DNA from 2 places in the Enterococcus silesiacus genome. Region 2 is predicted to be linked to the other one. Evidence: predicted binding sites of a transcription regulator. Region 2 holds the regulator's gene; the other holds the start of a gene.

Region 1 (11,479 bases), on a different contig from region 2:
TTGTTGTAAGCTTTTTGCGTTTTTTCAGCCGCCGCAACAACGCCTGCACCAGGTTCGATCCCAGTGATTTTTTTACCAGCTTGATCTTTTAACTCATCAATTGAATTGACATCCATATATTGTGGAACGACGATACCAAGTTTAGCACCTTTTAAGTTTTCACCTAAATCATCCACTTTATCTTTATATTGTTTGTATTGCTCACCGTGAGTTCCAGGAAGCCAAGCGGCAACCATTGCATCGGTTTCTCCTTTTGAGAGTGATTCCCACATAATTGCATTATCCAATGGTGTTAGTGAGACATTGTACCCAACATCTTTTAGCACTTCACCGATGACATGCGTTGAGGCAACTTCTGTATCCCATTCTACATAAGAAAGCGAAATGTTTTTTTCTTCGTTTTTAGCAGATGAGAAAAGAGTAGAGCCAGCCATCAAAGCAACAATAGCTACAACAGCAACAACAGTTCCACCAATTTTCTGTTTTTTAGAGAATTTTGATTTAGCTGGAGTTGTTTTTTTCTTATTTAAATTTTGAGTAAAACGATCAATGATGATCGCTAGTATAACTAACGCAACCCCATTAACAAAGCCATTACCGACTTGGGCACGTTGTAAGGCCGAAAGAACGCCACGGCCAAGTCCAGGTGCACCGATCATTGATGCGATCACCACCATAGAAAGTGCCAGCATGGTTGTTTGATTGACACCGGCCATAATGGTACTTTTAGCTAATGGTAACTCAAGTTTGAATAGTTTTTGCCAACCCGTACTACCAAATGAATCAGATGCTTCAACCAGTTCTTTCGGTACTTGACGAATTCCAAGATTTGTAAAACGAACAGTTGGTGGCAATGCAAAGATCACTGAGGCAAATACCCCAGGAACCATACCAATTCCGAAAAACGCAACGGCCGGAATTAAATAAACAAATCCAGGCATGGTTTGCATGAAATCTAAAATAGGCGTAATAATACTTTGTGCTTTATTACTTTTGGCCATTAAAATTCCAAGTGGCACACCGATAACGATCGAAACAACACTAGAAAGTAAAACTAAAGTCACAGTACTCATTAAATCTGTCCATAGATTTTGATTATAAATGAAAAGTAACCCAATCAGTGTAAACAAACTTAAACCAATTTTCTTATTTGAAATAAAGAATGCAATGGCAGTTAAAATGATAATAAATAGTACAGGAGGAATTGCAACTAATAGAGAAGTGATTCCGTCCATTAAGCTTTGACCTGTTGATTGGAAGAAACTGAAAACGCCGGAAAAAGTATTCGTCATCCATTCTGTAATTGTTTCAACCCAATCTGCTACTGGCAATTGATAATTATTCATTGATATTCACCTCTGTTTCTGCTAATGCTTCAAGAACGCTACCACGAATGACAACACCAAGCAATTTATTATTGTCAGTTACAGCAACTGGCGTAGGTGAATCATAGATGATTGGGAAAATATCGTTGACAAGCATATCTTTGTCGATAGAAGTAATATCTGTATCCACATAGTCAGTTAATGGTTTACCTGCTTTACGTGCTTCTAGAGCGCGTTCAGCTCGGACAACACCTTTTAGTTGACGTTTTTTATCAACAGCTAAAAGCATACTAACTTCTTCTTGGCGCATCCGTGTTAGAGCAACGGTTGGACCGTCAATTTCAATATTGGTCGTTAGTGCCGGAACCATGATATTTTGAGCAGTCAAGACTTTCGAACGATCGACATCTTCAACGAAGGTACGTACATAATCGTTAGCTGGGTTCGTTAAGATTTCTTCACCAGTACCGATTTGCATGATCTGACCATCTTTCATTAAAGCGATTCGATCACCGATGCGTAAAGCTTCATTTAAATCGTGGGTAATAAAGATGATTGTCTTTTTCACGTTTTCTTGTAAATCAACTAACTCATCTTGCATTTCCCGACGAATCAACGGATCAAGGGCGGAAAAGGCTTCGTCCATCAATAAAATTTCTGGATCGTTAGCTAAAGCTCTAGCTAAACCGACACGTTGTTGCATCCCGCCAGATAGCTGATTAGGAAACTGATCTTTAAAAGCTAATAAACTAGAGTTTTCTAACGCTTGCTCAGCTTTTGCAGTCCGTTCTTCTTTTGGGACACCACGAACTTCTAAACCATATTCTGTATTTTCTAAAATCGTGCGGTGAGGGAAGAGACCAAAATTTTGGAAAACCATGCTCATCTTATTACGACGAACTTCTCTAAGGCCTTCTTTATCCAATTTTGAGATGTCTTGATTATCAATAAAAATATTTCCAGAAGTCGGTTCGATCAAACGATTCAATAAACGGATTAAGGTAGACTTACCACTACCAGAAAGACCCATGATCACGAAAATTTCGCCTTCTTCTACTTCAAAATTGACATCATAAACGCCAACTGTGGCACCGGTCTTTTTCAAGATTTCAGTTTTATCTTTGTTTTCTTTGATCATATCCAGTGCTTGTTTTGATTTTTTACCGAATATTTTTGTTAAATGTGAGACTTGTACTTTGGGCAAAACAAAATTCCTCCTTATTTTAAAAGCTGAGCAGGTTCGTCCAACTCCGACAGAAAAATAGGGAAATCAGAGGGTGGTGCTTTTCGCCACAATCGGATTTTATCTTTTTTCTGTCGGAGTTAGCCTGCGAAGCTAGATAACAATAAAAGCTGAACGAGCTCGTTTAGCCTTGACAGGAAAATAGGAAAAAATGACTGAGACATATTTTGTCTCATTTATTTTTTATCTTTTTCCCGAGAGACTAGCCCGTGAAGCTAGATAAGCTACAAAATGATTTACATGTAATGTAAATCATTTTCTTTTCTGTAAAAAAAGTGACCATTCTAGGTTAACATCGTGTAGTCACTTTGTCAACTTAGCGGCATATAAGATAAGGAAATCAAAAAAAAAAGAACAGTCAAATGTAATGACCCCAAAAAATTAGATTTTTGGTCTAACTTTTTGGGGTCGGTACAAAACTTTAATTTGTTCGATTCTTCTTTATATTATGCATTCGGGTAGAAAAAATTCTGAACCCGTTGCAATGTTGATTCATGACCAACAAAATAAATCGTATCACCTGCAGTAAGTTTTGCATATGGACCAGGAGATACAAGGAGTTCATCACCATGCTTGATCGCAATCAAAGTAGCAGAAGTACTTTGCCATAGATTCAATTCACTGATCGTCATTTCAAGATGCGTTGCGTCAGCAGTCAGTGTGAAAGTCACTGGATTTAGCGGATTGAACGAATCAAAACGCTTAGTCTGATCAACAAGCTTATCCAGTATTTCTGAAAAGTGGCTTAATTCCTCTTTTTGTTTTTTAACACTGCCGATTAGATCGTCTTTTAAATCATGAATTGATTGAACATCTTGGTATTGATCGACGAAGAGTTTGGCTTTTTCCATTGAATGAACATAAAAACCGCTGCCATGTTTTGCTTGGACGATTTCTAAATCAACTAATACACTGATTGCCTTACGGGCTGTTTCAGGAGAGACACTGTATTTGTTAGCCAAAGTAGAACGTGCATGGATTTTATCACCAACGGTAAATGTTTGATCAGCAATTTTAGCGGCTACATCTACAGCGATTTGCTGATACTTAGGTTTCGTTACATTCATACGTTTTGAAGTCATATGAAACCTGCCTTTCGTCAATTATTTTCTTCTAATTCTTCAAGTTCTAAACTAAGGTTTTCCCAGTCGGATAGTAATTGTTCTTGCTGCGTTTTTTGTGATTCTAGCTCTTCATTTAATGACATTAGCTTCACATGATCATCAACAAGAGCTGGATCGGTCATTGATTGTTCTAATTGAGCAATCGTTGTATCTAAGTTCGCCAAGTTCTCTTCGATCTGTGTAATTTTTCGATTTAAAGTACGCAGGATTTTTTGTTGTTCTTTATTTTGATAAAAATCATTTTTAGGCTTTGTGGTTTCTGTTTGTTTAGCAGTGGACTCTTCAGCCAATAATGCGGCTAATTCTTCCTCTTCTTTTTTCTTTTCTAGGTAGTAATCGTAATCGCCCAAGTACAATTTACTGCCGGTTTCGGAAAGTTCAATGACTTTCGTTGCGATTCGATTAATGAAGTAACGGTCATGAGAAACAAATAATAGTGTCCCGTCATAATCGATCAGAGCATTTTCTAAGACTTCTTTGTTATCAATGTCTAAATGGTTTGTCGGTTCATCTAAGATCAAGAAATTTTCTTTATCCATGGATAATTTTGCCAAAGCAACTCGAGCTTTTTCACCGCCACTTAAAAGTGGAATAGTTTTTTCTACATCATTTCCGCTAAATAAAAAACTGCCTAAAACATTTCGTATATCTTTTTCAGGAGTCGTTGGATGCTCGTCCCAAAGCTCAGCTAAAACGGTTTTGGTTCCATGAAGGTTCGCTTGTTCTTGGTCATAATAACCGATCTGAACGTTGGTGCCAAGATTAGCTGTCCCTTTAATGAAGGGAATGCTTCCAATAATTGATTTTAACAATGTGGATTTGCCAATTCCGTTTGGTCCGACAAGCGCAATAGCTTCTTGTCTACGAATATCAAGGGAAACTGGTTCAGATAAAATCCGATCATCGTATCCAATTGCAGCATCTTCCACTTGTAAAACAACATTTCCAGAAGTTTTTTCGATAGCGAATAGGAAATTAGCTGATTTTTCGTCTCCTTGAGGTCGATCTAAGCGTTCGATTTTTTCTAAGGTTTTTCTACGACTTTGCGCACGTTTTGTGGTTGACGCTCTGACTAAATTACGGGCAACAAAATCTTCAAGTTTATTGATTTCAGTTTGCTGTTTTTCGTACGCTTTCCATTCGCTAGTCAACTGCTCAGCTTTTAATTCTAAATATTTTGAGTAGTTTCCTTTATAATAACGCATTTTATGACGGCTGATTTCATAGACTTCTGTAACAACTTTATCTAGGAAATATCGGTCATGAGAGACAATCAAAAGTGCCCCGGAATAACTCGGTAGATAATTTTCTAACCAAGAAAGAGTGTCGATATCCAAATGGTTCGTCGGTTCATCGAGAATCAAAATATCTGGTTTTTGTAGTAACATACGAGCTAAAGCTAAACGCGTTTTTTGACCACCTGATAAGGTACTGATCTGCTTTGAATAGAATTCTTCCCTAAATCCAAAACCATGCAAGACAGAACGAATTTCATTTTCATAGCCGTAACCATTTTTTTCTGAAAAATCGTGTTGCAGCCGATCATATTCTTTCATAACGGATTCATAATTTGCAGCATCAGGCAGCAGTTCACTAATAATCAATTCTAGTTCACGCATTCGTTTTTCTATTGTGATTACATCGACAAAGGCTTCAAGCATTTCATCCCAAACGGTTTTATCAGAATCAAGACCAGTATCTTGGGCTAAGTATCCTAGACTAGCTGTTTTATTTTTTGCAATCGTACCAGCATCTGGTGCATCGATACCAGCGATTATTTTTAGTAGGGTAGATTTACCAGCACCATTACGGCCGACTAACGCGATCCGACTATTTGTGCTGATCTCCATTTGTATGTTTTCAAACAAAGTGTCTGCACCGAAATATCGGGCAATTTGGTTTGCTTGGAGTAAAATCATGGGGCATCCTCATTTCTATTTCAATGGTTTTAGTGTAGCATAAAATGACTTAAAATAGCACACTTACTACATAGTGAGTCAATAAAAATAGTAAGAAGCTTTAAGAAAAATTGAAAAAAAGGAGTTTTTTGAGCTGTAAGATTGCTTTTTGTCTGGAACAACTGCTATTATGATTAAGTGGATATTTGTCTATATTTAGAGTATTGGAGGTACGATTGTGAAAGACCAAATTATTCCAAAAGCAACGGCAAGACGCCTTCCCCTATATTATCGTTATTTGAGAATTCTGCATGATGCAGGCAAAAATAAAGTTTCATCTACTGAACTAAGTGAAGCAGTACAAGTAGATAGCGCAACGATTCGACGAGATTTTTCTTATTTTGGCGAATTAGGTAAGCGCGGTTATGGCTACGATGTAGAGAATCTGATGAATTTCTTTGCAAAAACATTGAATGATGATGAACTAACCAATGTAGCATTGATTGGTGTAGGTAACTTAGGAAGTGCCTTACTGAAATATAAATTTCATCAAAGCAACAGTATTCGTGTCAGTTGTGCGTTCGATGTCAATGATGACATCGTGGGCAGAATTGTTGATGGAATTCCTGTGTATCCAATGACGGATATGATGGAACAAATTCGAGTACAGCAAATTGAAGTAGCGATTCTAACCTTACCAGCAAGAAAAGCGCAAGAAGTTGTCAGTCAGTTAGCTGATGCTGGTGTGAAGGGGATTTTAAACTTTACCGCTGCGCGCTTAGTGGCACCGACAGATGTTCTAATTCAAAATGTGGATTTGACGAATGAATTGCAAACATTGATTTATTTCCTACACCACGACAGCGAGTTAGCTGAAGCAGAAATCGAAGACGAAAAAGAATAATAAAAACCCTTGTGAGTGCAGATGTTAGGAAACATGCACTCACAAGGGCTTATTTTTTATTTTCTTGAGGACTAATTATTTAGGCAATTCAATATTTGCATAATGAAGTACGAGTTGCGCAATCACGACCATAGTATTCATGCCGCAGTGGGCAATAATAGAAGTCCAGATCCGGCCTGTCATTTTATACAGTAATGCAAAAAAGAAACCCATGAAAAAGTAAACAAAGAAATGCCCATCTTGATGGATAACTGAAAACAAGGACGAACTAATAATAGCTGAAATCCAAAAGCCAGTGTACGTTTCAGTTAAGCCAATCAAAGACCGACGAAAAACAAATTCTTCCATGATCGGTCCGCCGATCGTTGTAGCTAAAATAAATAAGGGATTAGCTAAAATAACAGCAATAATATTTTGTGTATTTTGTGAGCTGGGTTCAACACCTGTAATGGCAGTTTCAATGCTAAAAACAATGGCTTGAATGATCATCGCGATAAAAATACCACTGATGCCAAGTAATAAGGTAAAAACGAGAGAGGTCAATTTGGCCTCTTTTTCAACTACTGTAATAGCAGAACCTCTATTTTTGATGTAAAGCCAGATCATCAATCCAGCACCAAGAATATACGTGAAGGTCGTTCCAGCAATAATAATAGCCGGTGAAAATGGTTTGAATAAAAATGGAGAAAAAAATACGAGTCCGTATAAAAGGATTGTTACTAGACTGATTTTTTTTATAGAAAAATTGTTTGGCATAGAAACTAAAGACTCCTTTCATGTTTAATAGAATAAAAAAAGTATACCATAGCTTTGGGCTAGTCTGTTTAAATAAATTATTTTTTGTGATTGTTGCGATAGCCTAGTAACAGAAAGATGAATAGGAAGAAAAAAGCAGCCTCCCATAAAGTGGTTGTCCAATCAAAGCGTCTATTTACACCAAAAAAGAAGTTGCCAGCATTGGCAATCAGCAAATATAGTCCCGTTGCCATCAAAGCTCCCGTGATTCGTTGTTTCATTTTAATCGCCTCTCTTTCTGATTACATTTTACCATGAAATGGATGAGAACGAGGGAATCTAGTGATATCCATAAAAAAGCAACTCCTTTTATAAAATCGAAGAGAGAAATTATTTTAAAAAAATAGTCAAAAAGCTTGCATTATGAAGGTGAAATGAGTATTATAAATAGTGTGAGTTAGCACTCGATAACCAAGAGTGCTAAAATGATAAATATTTTTTATGGAGGGATTTATTGTGTTAAAACCATTAAGCGATCGCGTCATTATTGAAGTCGCGAAAGAAGAAGAAAAAACAGTAGGCGGCATTGTGTTAGCATCAGCAGCTCAAGAAAAACCGCAAACAGGAAAAGTCATCGCAGTCGGTGAAGGCCGAGTTTTAGATAACGGTACAAAAGTTCCTGCCGATGTAAAAGAAGGCGATACAGTAATGTTTGAAAAATATTCAGGTACTGAAGTCAAATATGAAGGCAACGATTACTTGATCGTATCTGGGAAAGACATTATTGCGATCGTCGAATAATTGTTTAGGCAAACAACATTTAATATAGAAAAATAAAAATTTTGAGGTGAAGGAATTATGGCAAAAGAAATTAAATTTGCAGAAGATGCACGAGCAGCAATGCTTCGTGGCGTTGATATTTTAGCGGATACAGTAAAAGTAACATTAGGTCCTAAAGGTCGTAACGTTGTTTTAGAAAAATCTTTTGGATCACCATTGATCACTAATGATGGCGTAACAATCGCCAAAGAGATCGAATTAGAAGATCATTTTGAAAACATGGGAGCTAAACTAGTTTCTGAAGTTGCTTCTAAAACAAATGATATCGCAGGAGATGGTACAACAACTGCGACAGTCTTGACACAAGCAATCGTTCGAGAAGGCTTAAAAAATGTTACCGCAGGTGCTAATCCTTTAGGCATTCGCCGTGGTATCGAATTAGCGACAAAAGCTGCCGTTGAAGAATTACACAATATTTCAACTGTTGTTGACTCTAAAGAAGCAATTGCGCAAGTTGCGGCTGTTTCTTCTGGCTCTGACCGTGTAGGACAATTGATTGCTGACGCAATGGAAAAAGTTGGCAATGACGGTGTCATCACGATCGAAGAATCAAAAGGGATCGAAACAGAACTTGATGTCGTTGAAGGAATGCAGTTTGACCGTGGCTACTTATCACAATATATGGTGACAGATAACGATAAGATGGAAGCAGCCTTAGAAAATCCATATATCTTGATCACGGATAAAAAAATCTCTAACATTCAAGATATCTTGCCTTTGTTAGAACAAATTTTACAACAAAGCCGTCCATTATTGATTATCGCTGATGATGTTGATGGAGAAGCATTGCCAACATTAGTGTTAAACAAAATCCGCGGAACATTCAATGTTGTGGCTGTTAAAGCACCAGGCTTTGGTGATCGTCGTAAAGCGATGCTTGAAGATATCGCTGTTTTAACTGGTGGAACTGTGATCACTGATGATCTAGGACTTGAATTAAAAGATACAACAATTGAAAATCTTGGTAATGCAAGTAAAGTTGTTGTAGATAAAGACAATACAACAATCGTTGAAGGAGCAGGAGAAAAAGCTGCAATCGATGCTCGTGTTCAATTGATCAAAAATCAAATTGCAGAAACAACTTCTGATTTTGACCGTGAAAAACTACAAGAACGTTTAGCAAAATTAGCTGGCGGGGTTGCTGTTGTCAAAGTCGGTGCTGCAACTGAAACGGAACTAAAAGAATTAAAACTTCGCATTGAAGATGCTTTGAATGCAACGCGTGCGGCTGTTGAAGAAGGCATGGTTTCTGGTGGTGGTACTGCACTAGTCAATGTTATCGGCAAAGTCACTGCTTTAGAAGCAGAAGGCGATGTAGCAACAGGTGTGAAAATCGTTGTTCGTGCTTTAGAAGAACCAATTCGTCAAATCGCTGAAAATGCTGGCTATGAAGGCTCAGTAATCGTTGATAAATTAAAAAATATCGATTTAGGTATTGGTTTCAACGCAGCCAATGGCGAATGGGTAAACATGGTTGAAGCAGGAATCGTTGACCCAACTAAAGTAACTCGTTCAGCGCTACAAAATGCTGCCTCAGTTGCCGCATTACTATTAACAACAGAAGCTGTTGTTGCGGATAAACCAGAACCAGCAGGCGCTGCAATGCCTCCAATGGATCCATCAATGGGCATGGGCGGCATGATGTAAGAAGTGATTGAGAACCTTGATATTTCAAGGTTCTTTTTTTTTTACATTATGATAAAAATAGCTAAGTAAATTTTATATAAGCAAGGTAGAACGTAGGTCATCGGTAGGTATTCTCATACGAATAAACGTATCATCTGCTTCTTCTGCAATAAAATAAAAAAGTGAGTGAGACATAACTCTTTGAGTCATATCCCATTCACATGGAATCTTGATAAAGGGTGTGATCAGAAGCAATGATTACGTTATACTTCGATCATCTTGCGTTTATCTAATTATCTTCAATCTAGATTTTCTTCTATTAATGTAAAAAGAAGTGAGTTAAATATTTCTGTTTCAGATCTCAATACACCAAAAAAATTAGTATCGATTTCTTCTACTAATGGTAAAGCTTTGTTTAGTAATTCTTGCCCAGTTTCAGTTAATTTGACAACTTTGGCTCTAGTGTCCTTTTTTGAATGTTGACGTAGCACTAGGTTGACTTTTTCTAAATTTTTGATAATGGTTGATACGGTCATTACGTCTATATCTGATTGCTTGGAAATAGCAACCTGATTTACCTCTTCACTATTTTGACTCAGATAGCCCAAAGAAGCTAAAACAACAAATTGTGGGTGGGTTAAATTTAAAGTTTTTAGTTTTTCTTTAATAGCTTTATGCCATAGATTATAGGCTTTTATAAAGGATAATCCGATAGAAGCAGCATCATTTTCCTTAAAATTTGAAACAAATTTATCCATTTGCAGCCTCAATTAATGAAAAGACTGAACTAGGGACGTCAGCAAATATTTGCGAAATGAATTCTAAATCTTTAACAGTAGTCTTTCTATTGAAAGGAATAAATTCTACAGAATGCTTAATGAAAGTTTGTTGCTCGTTCTTGTTAAGCTCGTGTATGAAATAAATATCTCCAATATCTGGAATAGAAGTTTTATCAGTAAAACTTTTACCTGGAACAACAGAAACTAATGTAAACTCCATAGAAGGCTGACCGGACAATGTCATGCTGCCTGTAGTATTTTGTGTGAATTCCCCATTTAAAGAAATATCTTCCAAATCGTCTTCCCATGAAAACCATTTATTAATATCTTCATAAAAAGGCCAAATTTTTTCCATTGGTGTGTCAGTGTTTAATTCAAAGCTAAATTTCATATCGAATCCTTCTTTCTTTTTAATAAGTACACTTATAATATAAGTGATTATTATCTTGCTGTCAAGCATCGTTAGTGATTTACAGAAAATAGTGTGCCCTAGAGCAGTTAGAAAAATGTATGAAGAATGATTTAGACAGAATATTCGTTGGCATGAGTGCAATTTAACAATGGTGACTCCGTTATAATTGGTTTTACTATTGGACTGTCTTTATTGAAAGAGTTATCAATTATTCAGGAAAAATAGCTCTCTATAAAAATTCAATAGCTTAAAAATTACAACGATTAAAATGTAGAATAATTATAGCGTAAAACACAAACGTCGCGATAAGAAAAAAGTTGCAAGGAAATCTTTTTAATTTAAATAAGGCATAATCAAATACTCTTGAATACCATACAACACAAGTAAATGAACTGGATAAAACCAATAAAAAAAGTACTTCCATTGTTTTCCACGTTGACCATTATAAAAATAAATCGGTACAAAAGCGATAAGTCCAAACAAGCTGTTTTGCAGAAGAATCAACGCGCCCGCAATGCATTTTATTAAATGTTCATCTCTAAAAAGATAGAAAGACACAATCAACAAAACACCGATCCAACCACCGTAATCTG
Region 2 (11,479 bases):
CGAAGAGGTCGAACGACCGATGAGAAAAGCAACGATTTACTCATTTGAACGCACCAGCGAGCCTAAATTTGATCCAGTCAACGCAACACAGAGCTGGCGCTTTAAGGTTGTCTGTGGTAAGGGAACTTATGTTAGAACGTTATCGGTAGACACAGGCCTTGTTTTAGGCGTGCCGGCCCATATGTCTGATTTAACACGAACAGCAAGTGGAGGCTTAACGGCTGAGCAAAGTTTGACCTTGGAACAAGTAGCCGAAAAAATGGAACAAAATGCAATCAATGAAACGTTATTACCGATTGAAACCGCAATTGAGCGATTCCAACGGATTGATTTATCTACGGAACTTTATCAAAGAGTCAAAAACGGTGTTCGATTGAGTCCAGCAGAACTTGCTTTAAAAGAGATGCCGCAAGACTTACTAGCTTTATTTTATCAAGATGAGGTTGTGAGTTTGTATATGGCTCATCCTACGAAAGCCAATGTATTAAAACCTAGCAAAGTGCTAAGAAATAATTAATAGAAAGAAGTTTGATCATGCAAATTATTTCAATTCGACATCCATACACCCTGGAACAAATCCCAAAAGATGAGGTCGTAATGGTATTAGGATTTTTTGATGGTGTTCACCGTGGACATCAAAAAGTAATTGAGACCGGAAAACAAATTGCCAAAGAAAAAGGCTTAAAGCTAGCTGTAATGACATTTAACCAGCATCCTTCGATCGTTTTCCAAAAAGTTCTGCCTGAAAATATGAAATACTTGAATAGTTTAGATCAAAAAGAGCGATTGATGGAAAGCCTAGGAGTAGATATTTTATATGTGATTGAATTTACTTCAGCTTTTGCCCATTTAGCGCCACAGGAATTTGTGGATCAATATATTGTTGGGTTACATGCAAAATTTGCTGTTTCAGGCTTTGATTACACTTATGGACCTAAAGATATCGCTGATGTTGCTCATTTACCAGGATATGCTAAAGAGCGTTTTGAGATCACTACAGTGAGCAAAGAAGAGTTAGATGGTGCAAAAATCAGTTCTACGCGGATTCGTGAATTAATGGAACATGGAAAGATGGAAGAGGTTACTGAATTACTAGGTTATGTCTATGAGACGGATGGAACAGTTGTTCATGGGGATGCTAGAGGTCGTTTGTTAGGTTTCCCGACTGCCAATATCAAGGTGAAAAGTACGGTGCGTTTACCTCGAATCGGTGTCTATGCTGTGAAAATTCAAGTTGGAGACAACTGGTATCTTGGTATGGGGTCAATCGGGCATAATGATACGTTTGGTGATGGGCGTGATCTTACAGTGGAAGTGTATATATTAGATTTCCATCAAGACATTTATGGTGAACAAGTGACGGTTCGCTGGAATCATTATTTACGTGATCAAGTTAAATTTGATGGAGCTGAGGGCTTGATTGTACAACTTAAACAAGATGAACAAGATACGGCAGATTATTTTTCTGAGAAAAAGAATTAGTAGCGTAGTATTTTTTACGAGAATATTTTGATCCGCTCTGCCTTACCTTTGCTTTTTTAGTTAAAAGAACTGGATAAGCAGCTGAACTTTATGGCTGTTTATCCAGTTCTTTATTGTATTCAAAGCAGGCAAATGTTATTTCAGCGAAATTGGTACAAAAAATTAGTAGGCTTTTTAATATGCTCTGTAAAATGTAAGTAAGAATAGTTGATGAGTTTAAATAATTACTATGAAAGAGAGTCAAGATATAATCTTATGTTACTTGATAAAGAAATTGATAATGAAGATAAGCTAGCAGCAAATCAAGAAGTTTTTGAAGAATTATCATTAGACTATGTAGAAATCTTGTCCTAGAAAAATTTGTTGTCGATATTTGTAGGGGAATATTGTAAGTATTTTTTGTAAACCATAGAATCGGAAAAAGGAGGACGATCATATTTCTTAATGATTATCCTCCTTTTTTTAATACGAGTAGATATATTTTGCTACTATTCCGATACTGATTAAATGACTCACAGATGCATAGTTGCGTGGTACGGATGGGAAGAATACTTGCTATTTAGGTAGGGTTAAATCTTATAATTCCTCGACGTTCTTTTTTACAAAAGTAAATAACTCTCGGAGAAAATAGTTCTGATTATTTCTATCAAAAGCTACGACAATATCTTGCTCTTTACTATTGCCTTGTAAGTTTAGAATTTTAATATGATATCTACCTTCTAATGTTCCGTCATCCATTCTTGAATATAAAAAGGCCAATCCTTTACCAAGTGAAACCATAGAAAGACCTTCATCAAGATCGTTCACATAAAAATCCACTTTCAAATTAAATCCATTTTTAATCCCTTGACTGATTACATAATCAACAATGACAGGCGAATGTTGTCTTTCAAGCAAGATAAACGTTTCCTGACCTAAATCAGCAAAATCCAATTCTTTCTTATGACTCAATACATGATCAAAAGGTACTGCAATTTGTAAATAATTTTTCATGAATACCGTTTTTTCAACAGTCTGATCCGGTTGAAAATAAGTTGATAAATTAAAGACTAAATCATATTGATTAGTAGAAAGTCCATTAGCTAAATTCATGGGTGTATCTTGCTTCATTAAAAATTGAATATTGGGATGCTTGCGTTTAAAACACTCAAGTAGCTCATACATTCTACCCATATTGAAATTCTGTAAGTACCCAATTTTTAAAATTTGTACTGTTTTATCAGAATTTACATGCGAATCGAACATATGGGATAAATGATCAACTCGTTTTAAGACTTCACTGACTGCTGTTAAGAATTGTTCACCAGCATTTGATAATGTAAGTCCATGACTATGGCGAATAAATAATTCTACGCCTAATTCAGTTTCCAATTCTTGTATTCGTCGACTTAAGGTTGGTTGGGAAATATACAATTTTTCAGACGCTTTTGTAAAGCTACCCTCAGCAGCAACTGCAACAAAATAATTTAAGGTCGTTAACTTCATTGTAGCTCCATTTCAACTAAATATATTTAATAGTAGCTTTAGTATAAAGTTAACACATTTATTTAACAAGTTTTTGTTAAGGTTTGTTTATCAATGGTAATTGAAGATATGAAGCATACTCGCCACCAGTATGGAGAATGTGAGTCCCTTGATTATCTGGCGTGCAGCCTGGTGTACCAGGCATTACTGAACCAAGTTCATCTTTTGTACTGACGACCATGCGTAATGTTTCACCAGCTTTATACGATAGGCCAAGTGGACTTAATACGATATCCAGTTCAACAATTTCACCTTTTGATAGTTTTTGAACATGGTCAAAGTTATAAGCCGGGATTTCGTCTGTTGCGCGTTCGCTGTCAAGATGACGCATAGAAGCTCGAAGACGTCCCCAAGCACCTTTATAACGCAGGGCAGAGGCACCTTCTTGCGTGAAATCTTGAAGCGCAGCACCGTGATTTGGTACAACAAATTCACTTAAGATATTCCCAAATTTATCTAATTTTTGGATCCAAACAAAAACATCCATATCCTCGTAACCATCAACTTCCATGAATAATTTTGCTTTTGGATACCCTACGAAATCTGTATCTTTAGCGAAAGTCATTTGGAAAGAGCTGCGTCCTGGTAGACTGTCTGCAGCATATTTTACTGTTAAATCTTCTGATTCAGGCTTTTCTTGTAAAGTGCGGAATAGTCCATTCATGTAGTAGCGCTTGTTTTCACTAGCTAAAGGCGGAAAAGTTTCAGATGGGATATCTGTTTTATTGCCTCCTTGGAAATCAATAAGAGAATAGCGAACAGTTGGTGTATCTGTCCAGCTGTTGTCTTTTCCAAGTAAATAGTAATCAAAGAATTTGCGTAACTCTTCTGTATTCTTTTCATCATAATAATAGGGCCATTCTTGACGATCGTGGATGCGAAGCCATTTTTCTGATGAACCTAATGTGCGCCAAGAACGAAAGGTTCCCATCGTGTGTAACGTGTTTGAGTAGCTTGCGATAACAAAGGCAGGAACCGTAATTTTACTTGGATCAGCAATTTTATCTTGCCAAACTGTTGCGTTAGCCAAAGGATATGCTTTCATTTCTTTTACCAAGTCTTCACGCTTAGCACCTTTTGCACTGACATGATTCACTTGTAAACGATCAATGAAGTTTTCATCAGGAATCCCACCAATAAAAGCTAAATCACGGTAACCATCTGCGAGTCCTTCTGTTGGATTGATACAGGTTAAGTGAGGAGGCTGTTCAGCTGCGATATACCATTGTGAAAAAGCGAGATAAGACGTTCCTGTAAGTGCTGTTTTGCCATTGGACCAAGCTTGAGAAGCTAACCATTCGATTAAATCATACCCATCCTGTGCTTCTTGCGAACCAATCATTGTTGTATCACCTTCACTATGAGCGATGCCACGCATATCAGGATTACATACAGCATAGCCATGTGCACACCAATAATCAGGATCAGGGGCTTCAAATTTTGTTAAGCCTGAGTTCCAGTGATTGCCCATACCAAGCATATTGAAAAGATTTTTATACCGCGGGGCGGTTCCAGCACTTTTACCATAAGGACTCCACGCGATGAGAACAGGTACCTTTTCTGCAGTTACTGGTAAGTAGATATCTGTGTAAATTGTCACACCATCTCGTAATTTTACTGGGACATCTTTCAGCATTTTAATCGCATTGGTTAAGGGTTTAAAACCTTCAGCAATTTGTTGTCCTTTTTCTAAGATGATTTCTTTTGTTTCAAATGGGCTAAGCACGCCATGTTCGATACCATTATCAATATAGTCAAATGATGGGCTAAAGCACATTTTTTCTGTTATTTTTGTTGTCATTTATATTCCCTCCAATTTCATCATAAGATTGAGCTCTTAAGCATCTCAAATTATACAAGGCGTTATTTGGGAAGTAAAATTGTAATTTTGGATACTTGTTACAAAAAATATATGTGATATGCATAAAATGAATAACAGATTCTTTTGAAATAGTGTAGTTTGTTCTGAAATAAAACAGACTTAACGATTCAAAGATATCAATTTGCAATCAGGTCTTTTTAGATTGTGGTGTGCTTGGACAATCCAGAAAATGAAATCATTGGTCTTGGAAAAGGGATTGCCTATCAAAAGAAAATAGGAGAGACAATCGCAGATTCTCTAGTAAATAAAAAATTTGTTCTTCAAAGTCAAGAGTTATCTGGAAAGTTCTAACAAATTATTGCGAATAGTAAATTGAAATTAGGAAAGAAGCTAAGGGAAGGGATCGATATTTCATTAACGAATCACATTTAATGGTTGTGGAAGATGGACTAGGTGCTACTGATTAAACAGATGAAGCTGGTCATGTGATGGGTAATTATCGCATTGATGGTTATAAAAGAGGCCATTAATCATGATGTAAATCTTATTGGCACCATGCGGGGCTGTATTAATTTGATCTCTGCTGGGACGGGGAAAATGAAAAAAACGCTATGGCTTTGTCTATGTCGATTGTGACAATGAAGGCAAAGGGAGTTTGGTGCTTAAAAAGGAAAAATCGTTTGATTGGTATCAGCAAGTAATTGCATAAAATGGGGAAAACTACTATAGATAAGACTTGACATTAGGAATAATCCTTAACAAAAAACAAGATAGCTTGGTAAAAAAATTATTAAAATTTTTGTGATTTCTCGTTTAGTTACTACTGCTAGAACGTGGTGAAGATAACCCTTTCTTATTTTATTGCACAGAGTGAATGAAAATAGCTATGGTTAGTATACAGAATAGGGCATGTTAAGCAAACTGCAGCGAATCATTTGGTTAATAAATTTTTAATGTATGCGCAGAGACTCATTTTTATGAATCGTTACAAGAAAAATTTCTTGATTCAATTTAAAACATTTTATGGCTGAATATGGTAAGATAAGAGACGTCTTCTATAGAATAGTCTAAAAATTAGAAGTCGCCTAAATTGGAGGAATAAAAAATTGGAAAACAAAAATACAAATATTTCCGCTTACATACATATCCCGTTTTGTGAACATATCTGCTTTTACTGTGACTTTAATAAAGTTTTTTTAGAAGGTCAACCAGTCGATGAATATATCCAAAGTCTTTTGAAGGAGATTCGTCTGACCAAAGAGCAATACCCAAGCAAGACGACCGAAACAATTTACATAGGAGGTGGTACGCCAACTTCTTTATCTGCTAAACAGCTAGATGTATTGCTAAAAGGTGTCCGTGAATTACTACCGATTGATGCGGCAAATGAATTTACAATCGAAGCCAATCCAGGTGATTTAACGCAAGAAAAGTTACAGGTAATGAAAGAATATGGTGTAAATCGTTTATCTATGGGCGTTCAGACATTCGATAATCAATTGTTGAAAAAGATTGGACGTAAACATACGGCAGAAGATGTGTATGAAACAATGAAATTTTTGGAAAAAGAAGGTTTTCTAAATGTCAGTATCGATTTGATTTATGCCTTGCCAGGTCAGACCTTAGAAGGATTCAGAGATACATTAAAAAGAGCAATTGAACTCGATTTGCCTCATTATTCACTGTATTCTTTGATTTTGGAAAATAAAACGATGTTTATGAACTGGGTGCGCCAAGGGCGTCTGCAGTTACCCGATCAAGATGTGGAAGCTCAAATGTTTGAAGAAACAATCATTGCAATGGAAAAGGCCGGACGTCATCAATATGAGGTAAGTAATTTTGCCTTAAAGGGACAAGAAAGTCAGCATAATTTAGTGTATTGGAACAATGACCATTATTATGGATTTGGTGCTGGAGCTAGTGGTTATTTAGGACATACCCGCTATAAAAATCATGGTCCGATCCAGCATTATTTAAAACCATTGCGTGAAAACCAATTACCAACACTTGAAACTGAGATTCTGACTTTGAATAATCAAATGGAAGAAGAATTATTCTTAGGTTTACGTAAAAAGATGGGGGTTTCAAAAGGGCGATTCCAAGAAAAATTTGGTTTGACTTTAAATCAAGTATATCAAAAAACCATCGTAGAATTGATTCAAAAAGGCCTGCTTCTTGAAAGTGAAGAGTATATCCAATTAACTGAACAGGGACTGTTTGTTGGAAACGATGTTTTTGAAGCATTTTTGATCGATAAGGAAAAGTAACGATTCTAGGAACGAAATGAGCGTTGTAAGAGCTCTTTTTTCGTTCTTTTTTATTATTTTAGCACTCGGTGATAAAGAGTGCTAAAAAAGTGTGTTTTTCTCTTGACAATTTTAACTGAACTTGCTATATTAATAATTGTATTAGCACTTGAATATCATGAGTGCTAATGAAGGGTGGTAACTATGATAACGGAAAGACAAAAGAATATTTTGCGACTTATCATCCAAGAATACACGAATACAGGCAATCCTGTAGGGTCAAAGAAGCTGATGGAAGAAGGTATCCAGTCTAGTTCAGCAACAATTAGAAACGATATGAAGGCCTTGGAAGAGCATGGCTTACTGTTGAAGACACACTCGTCTTCCGGCAGAATTCCTTCAATGGATGGTTATCGCTATTATGTGGATCATTTACTAAGTCCGGCTGAAGTTGAGCGAGATGATTTAGAAATAATTCGCCATTCCTTTGGCAAAGAGTTTCATGAAATCAACGACATCATTGAACAATCAGCGAAAATTCTTTCTAATTTGACCAGCTACACTGCTTTTTCATTAGGTCCTGAGGTGAAAGAACGGCGACTAACAGGTTTTCGAATCGTGCCTTTAAATGACCGACAAATCATAGCGGTTATTGTGACAGACAAAGGAAATGTAGAAAGCCAAGTGTTTGCAATTCCAGCTTCCGTTTCCAGTCAAGATTTAGAAAAAATGACGCAAATCATTAATGACAAGCTTGTAGGGCAGCCTTTATTGACTGTTTATCATCGCTTGAGAACTGAGATTCCGATGATTTTACATCGTTATTTCCAAACACCAGACGGTATGATGAGTCTATTCGATGCCATGCTAGGTCATGCATTTGAAGAGAAATTGTTCGTCAGCGGCCGTATGAATGTGCTGGATTTTGGTGTGAAACAAGACATCGATCAATTAAAATCAGTGTATTCATTTATGCAAAATACAGATGCCATTACACATCTGTTAACGGCAGAAGCTGATTCACCGATTGCGATTCGGATCGGCTCTGAGATAGGTAATGAACTATTAGACAATATGAGCATGATTACTGCAACCTATGAGGTAACAGGACATGGCAAAGGAACGATTGCTTTACTAGGACCAACAAGTATGCCTTATTCAAAAATGTTCGGTTTAGTAGATGTATTTCGCCATGAGTTAGCTTCAAAACTTGGCGCTTATTATCGCTTTCTTGATGAATAAGTAAAAAGTTTAAATATAGAAATTTAACGATTCTACGAAATAGAGAAGGGAAGTTGCAAGAGTGAGCAAAACAGATGAGAATGAAGAATTACAGGATCAACAGACAGAAGAACAAGAAGAATTGTCAGAGGCAATTGATGCGTCAGGCGTTTCAGAAACAGAAATGACAGAGCTTGAAAATGCTAAAGCTGATTTTTCCGAAATGGAAGATAAGTTTTTAAGAGCTCGTGCAGAGATTGCAAATATGAGTAACCGTTTCAAGAATGAGCGTGAGTTACTGGTTCGTTATCGTTCACAAGACTTAGGTAAAAAATTATTACCTTCGATCGACAATTTAGAACGAGCGATGGCAATCGAAGTCGATGATGAACAAGGAACGAGCTTGAAAAAAGGGATCTCAATGGTTCTTGAAAGTTTACAAGCTGCACTGAAAGAAGAAGGCATCGAAGAAATCCCAACAATGGGCGAAGTATTTGATCCTAATTTACACCAGGCAGTTCAAACGATTCCTGCAAGTGACGAAACACCTGCGGATACGATCGTTGAAGTATTACAAAAAGGCTACAAATTACATGACCGCGTTTTACGAGCAAGCATGGTTGTTGTTGCACAGTAACAGCAAGGAATGTTTGCATAATATAAATTGAAAAAAATTAAAATAGAAGATAGGAGATCATTAATTATGAGTAAAATTATTGGTATTGACTTAGGAACAACAAACTCAGCAGTTGCAGTATTAGAAGGCGGAGAAGCAAAAATCATTGCGAATCCAGAAGGTAACCGTACAACCCCTTCAGTTGTTTCATTTAAAAATGGAGAAATCCAAGTTGGTGAAGTTGCAAAACGTCAAGCAGTAACAAACCCGCACACAATTGCGTCAATCAAACGTCATATGGGCGAAGCAGGCTTCAAAGTAGAAGCAGACGGCAAATCATATACACCACAAGAAATTTCTGCGATGATTTTACAATACTTAAAAGGCTTTGCAGAAGAATATCTAGGTGAAAAAGTTGATAAAGCAGTAATCACTGTTCCAGCTTACTTCAACGATGCACAACGTCAAGCAACAAAAGACGCTGGTAAAATCGCTGGTTTGGAAGTTGAACGTATTGTTAACGAACCAACGGCTGCAGCATTAGCTTATGGTTTAGATAAAACAGATAAAGACGAAAAAGTATTAGTATTTGACCTTGGTGGTGGTACATTTGACGTATCGATCCTTGAATTAGGTGATGGTGTATTCGATGTATTATCAACTGCCGGCGATAACGAACTAGGTGGAGATGACTTTGATAACAAAATCATCGACTACATGGTAGCGGAATTCAAAAAAGAAAACGGTGTTGATCTATCTAAAGACAAAATGGCTGTTCAACGTTTGAAAGATGCGGCTGAAAAAGCGAAAAAAGATTTATCTGGTGTGACTTCAACACAAATCAGCTTACCGTTTATCACAGCAGGAGACGCTGGTCCATTGCACTTAGAAATGAACTTAACTCGTGCGAAATTTGATGAATTAACTAGCGATTTAGTAGAACGTACAAAAACACCTGTACGTCAAGCTTTGAAAGATGCTGGTTTGAACCCATCTGAAATCGATGAAGTAATCTTAGTCGGTGGATCTACACGTATTCCAGCTGTTGTAGAAGCTGTCCGTAAAGAAACAAACAAAGAACCAAACAAATCTGTTAACCCGGATGAAGTAGTAGCAATGGGTGCTGCCATTCAAGGTGGCGTTATCACAGGTGATGTTAAAGATGTTGTATTATTAGACGTAACACCATTATCATTAGGTATCGAAACAATGGGTGGCGTATTTACTAAATTGATCGATCGTAATACAACGATCCCAACAAGTAAATCACAAGTCTTCTCAACTGCCGCTGATAATCAACCAGCCGTAGATATTCACGTATTACAAGGTGAACGTCCAATGTCAGCAGATAACAAAACATTAGGTCGTTTCCAATTAACAGATATTCCAGCTGCTCCTCGTGGTGTGCCTCAAATCGAAGTAAGTTTTGATATTGATAAAAATGGTATCGTAAACGTACGTGCGAAAGATTTAGGAACACAAAAAGAGCAAACAATCACAATCAAATCTTCATCAGGTTTGTCAGATGACGAAATCGAACGTATGGTGAAAGATGCTGAATCTAATGCTGAAGCAGATAAAGCACGTAAAGAAGAAGTTGACTTACGTAATGATGTAGATGCTTTATTATTCACTGTTGATAAAACATTGAAAGAATTAGAAGGCAAAGTTGACGCAGATGAAGTGAAAAAAGCCGAAGATGCTCGTGATGAGTTAAAAGCAGCTGTTGAAGCCAACGATATCGAACAAATGAAAGAAAAACGTGATTCATTAAACGAAATCGTTCAAAACTTAACTGTAAAACTTTATGAACAAGCAGCGCAACAACAGGCAGAAGAAAATCCAGAAGCTGCACAAGGTGGAGCTGATGATGTTGTAGATGCTGACTTTGAAGAAGTAGAAGGCGACGACAAATAATCCTTGATCATTAACAAGCTGGCAAAGACCAAAGTCATCGCTTTGGTCTTTGCCTATCTTTATTTGCAGGAAAAATTAAGTGAAGCGGTTTTTCTTTTAGCTAATATGTGGTATGATTACAACGATGTTTTTATACAAATAAGTTAGCGTCGATCCTTTTTAAGAATAAATGGAATAATAGTTGGAGGGGAACTAATGGCTACGAAAAGAGATTATTATGAAGTGCTGGGCCTTGCCAAAGGTGCTTCAGATGATGAAATAAAAAAAGCTTACCGTAAGCTTTCTAAGCAATATCACCCAGATATCAATAAAGAAGCAGATGCAGAAGACAAATTCAAAGAAGTATCTGAAGCCTATGAAGTCTTGAGCGATCCACAGAAAAAAGCAGCTTATGATCAATATGGTCATGCAGGTACTGATCCAAACTACGGCGGCGGTGCTGGTGGTTTCGGTGGCTTTGGCGGCGGCGGATTTTCAAGCAGCGGTTTTGGCGGCTTTGAAGATATTTTCGATTCATTCTTTGGTGGCGGCTCACGTAGTGTCGATCCGACGGCTCCAAGACAAGGGGCTGATTTACAGTATACGGTCAATCTGAAGTTTGAAGAAGCGATTTTTGGTGTTGAAAAAGAAATCAAGTACAATCGTGAAGAT

What was found. The regulator HrcA, encoded in region 2, represses chaperone genes, less so after heat shock. The targets are predictions, from matches to a motif close to TTAGCACTCNNNNNNNNNGAGTGCTAA.
Region 1: a site for HrcA is predicted at 7,687-7,713, ahead of groES (co-chaperone GroES). Genes of this name have one in related genera too.

What each region holds. Positions count from the first base shown of each region.
Region 1 is NZ_JXLC01000005.1:110,861-122,339, reverse strand. It holds gene RV15_RS05125 (ABC transporter permease/substrate binding protein) at 1-1,346, opposite strand, end outside; gene RV15_RS05120 (quaternary amine ABC transporter ATP-binding protein) at 1,339-2,529, opposite strand; gene RV15_RS05115 (GntR family transcriptional regulator) at 3,015-3,650, opposite strand; gene RV15_RS05110 (ABC-F family ATP-binding cassette domain-containing protein) at 3,668-5,611, opposite strand; gene RV15_RS05105 (redox-sensing transcriptional repressor Rex) at 5,829-6,494, shown strand; gene RV15_RS05100 (CPBP family intramembrane glutamic endopeptidase) at 6,570-7,250, opposite strand; gene RV15_RS05095 (hypothetical protein) at 7,328-7,510, opposite strand; gene groES (co-chaperone GroES) at 7,746-8,030, shown strand; gene groL (chaperonin GroEL) at 8,088-9,716, shown strand; gene RV15_RS05080 (MarR family winged helix-turn-helix transcriptional regulator) at 9,995-10,453, opposite strand; gene RV15_RS05075 (SRPBCC family protein) at 10,446-10,865, opposite strand; gene RV15_RS05070 (TraX family protein) at 11,220-11,479, opposite strand, start outside.
Region 2 is NZ_JXLC01000002.1:196,055-207,533, forward strand. It holds gene truB (tRNA pseudouridine(55) synthase TruB) at 1-517, shown strand, start outside; gene ribF (riboflavin biosynthesis protein RibF) at 535-1,482, shown strand; gene RV15_RS02115 (LysR family transcriptional regulator) at 2,059-2,967, opposite strand; gene RV15_RS02120 (CocE/NonD family hydrolase) at 3,044-4,807, opposite strand; gene RV15_RS02125 (CAT RNA binding domain-containing protein) at 5,042-5,179, shown strand; partial or broken gene RV15_RS18920 (family 1 glycosylhydrolase) at 5,230-5,537, shown strand; gene hemW (radical SAM family heme chaperone HemW) at 5,935-7,095, shown strand; gene hrcA (heat-inducible transcriptional repressor HrcA) at 7,279-8,316, shown strand; gene grpE (nucleotide exchange factor GrpE) at 8,378-8,932, shown strand; gene dnaK (molecular chaperone DnaK) at 8,999-10,828, shown strand; gene dnaJ (molecular chaperone DnaJ) at 11,024-11,479, shown strand, end outside.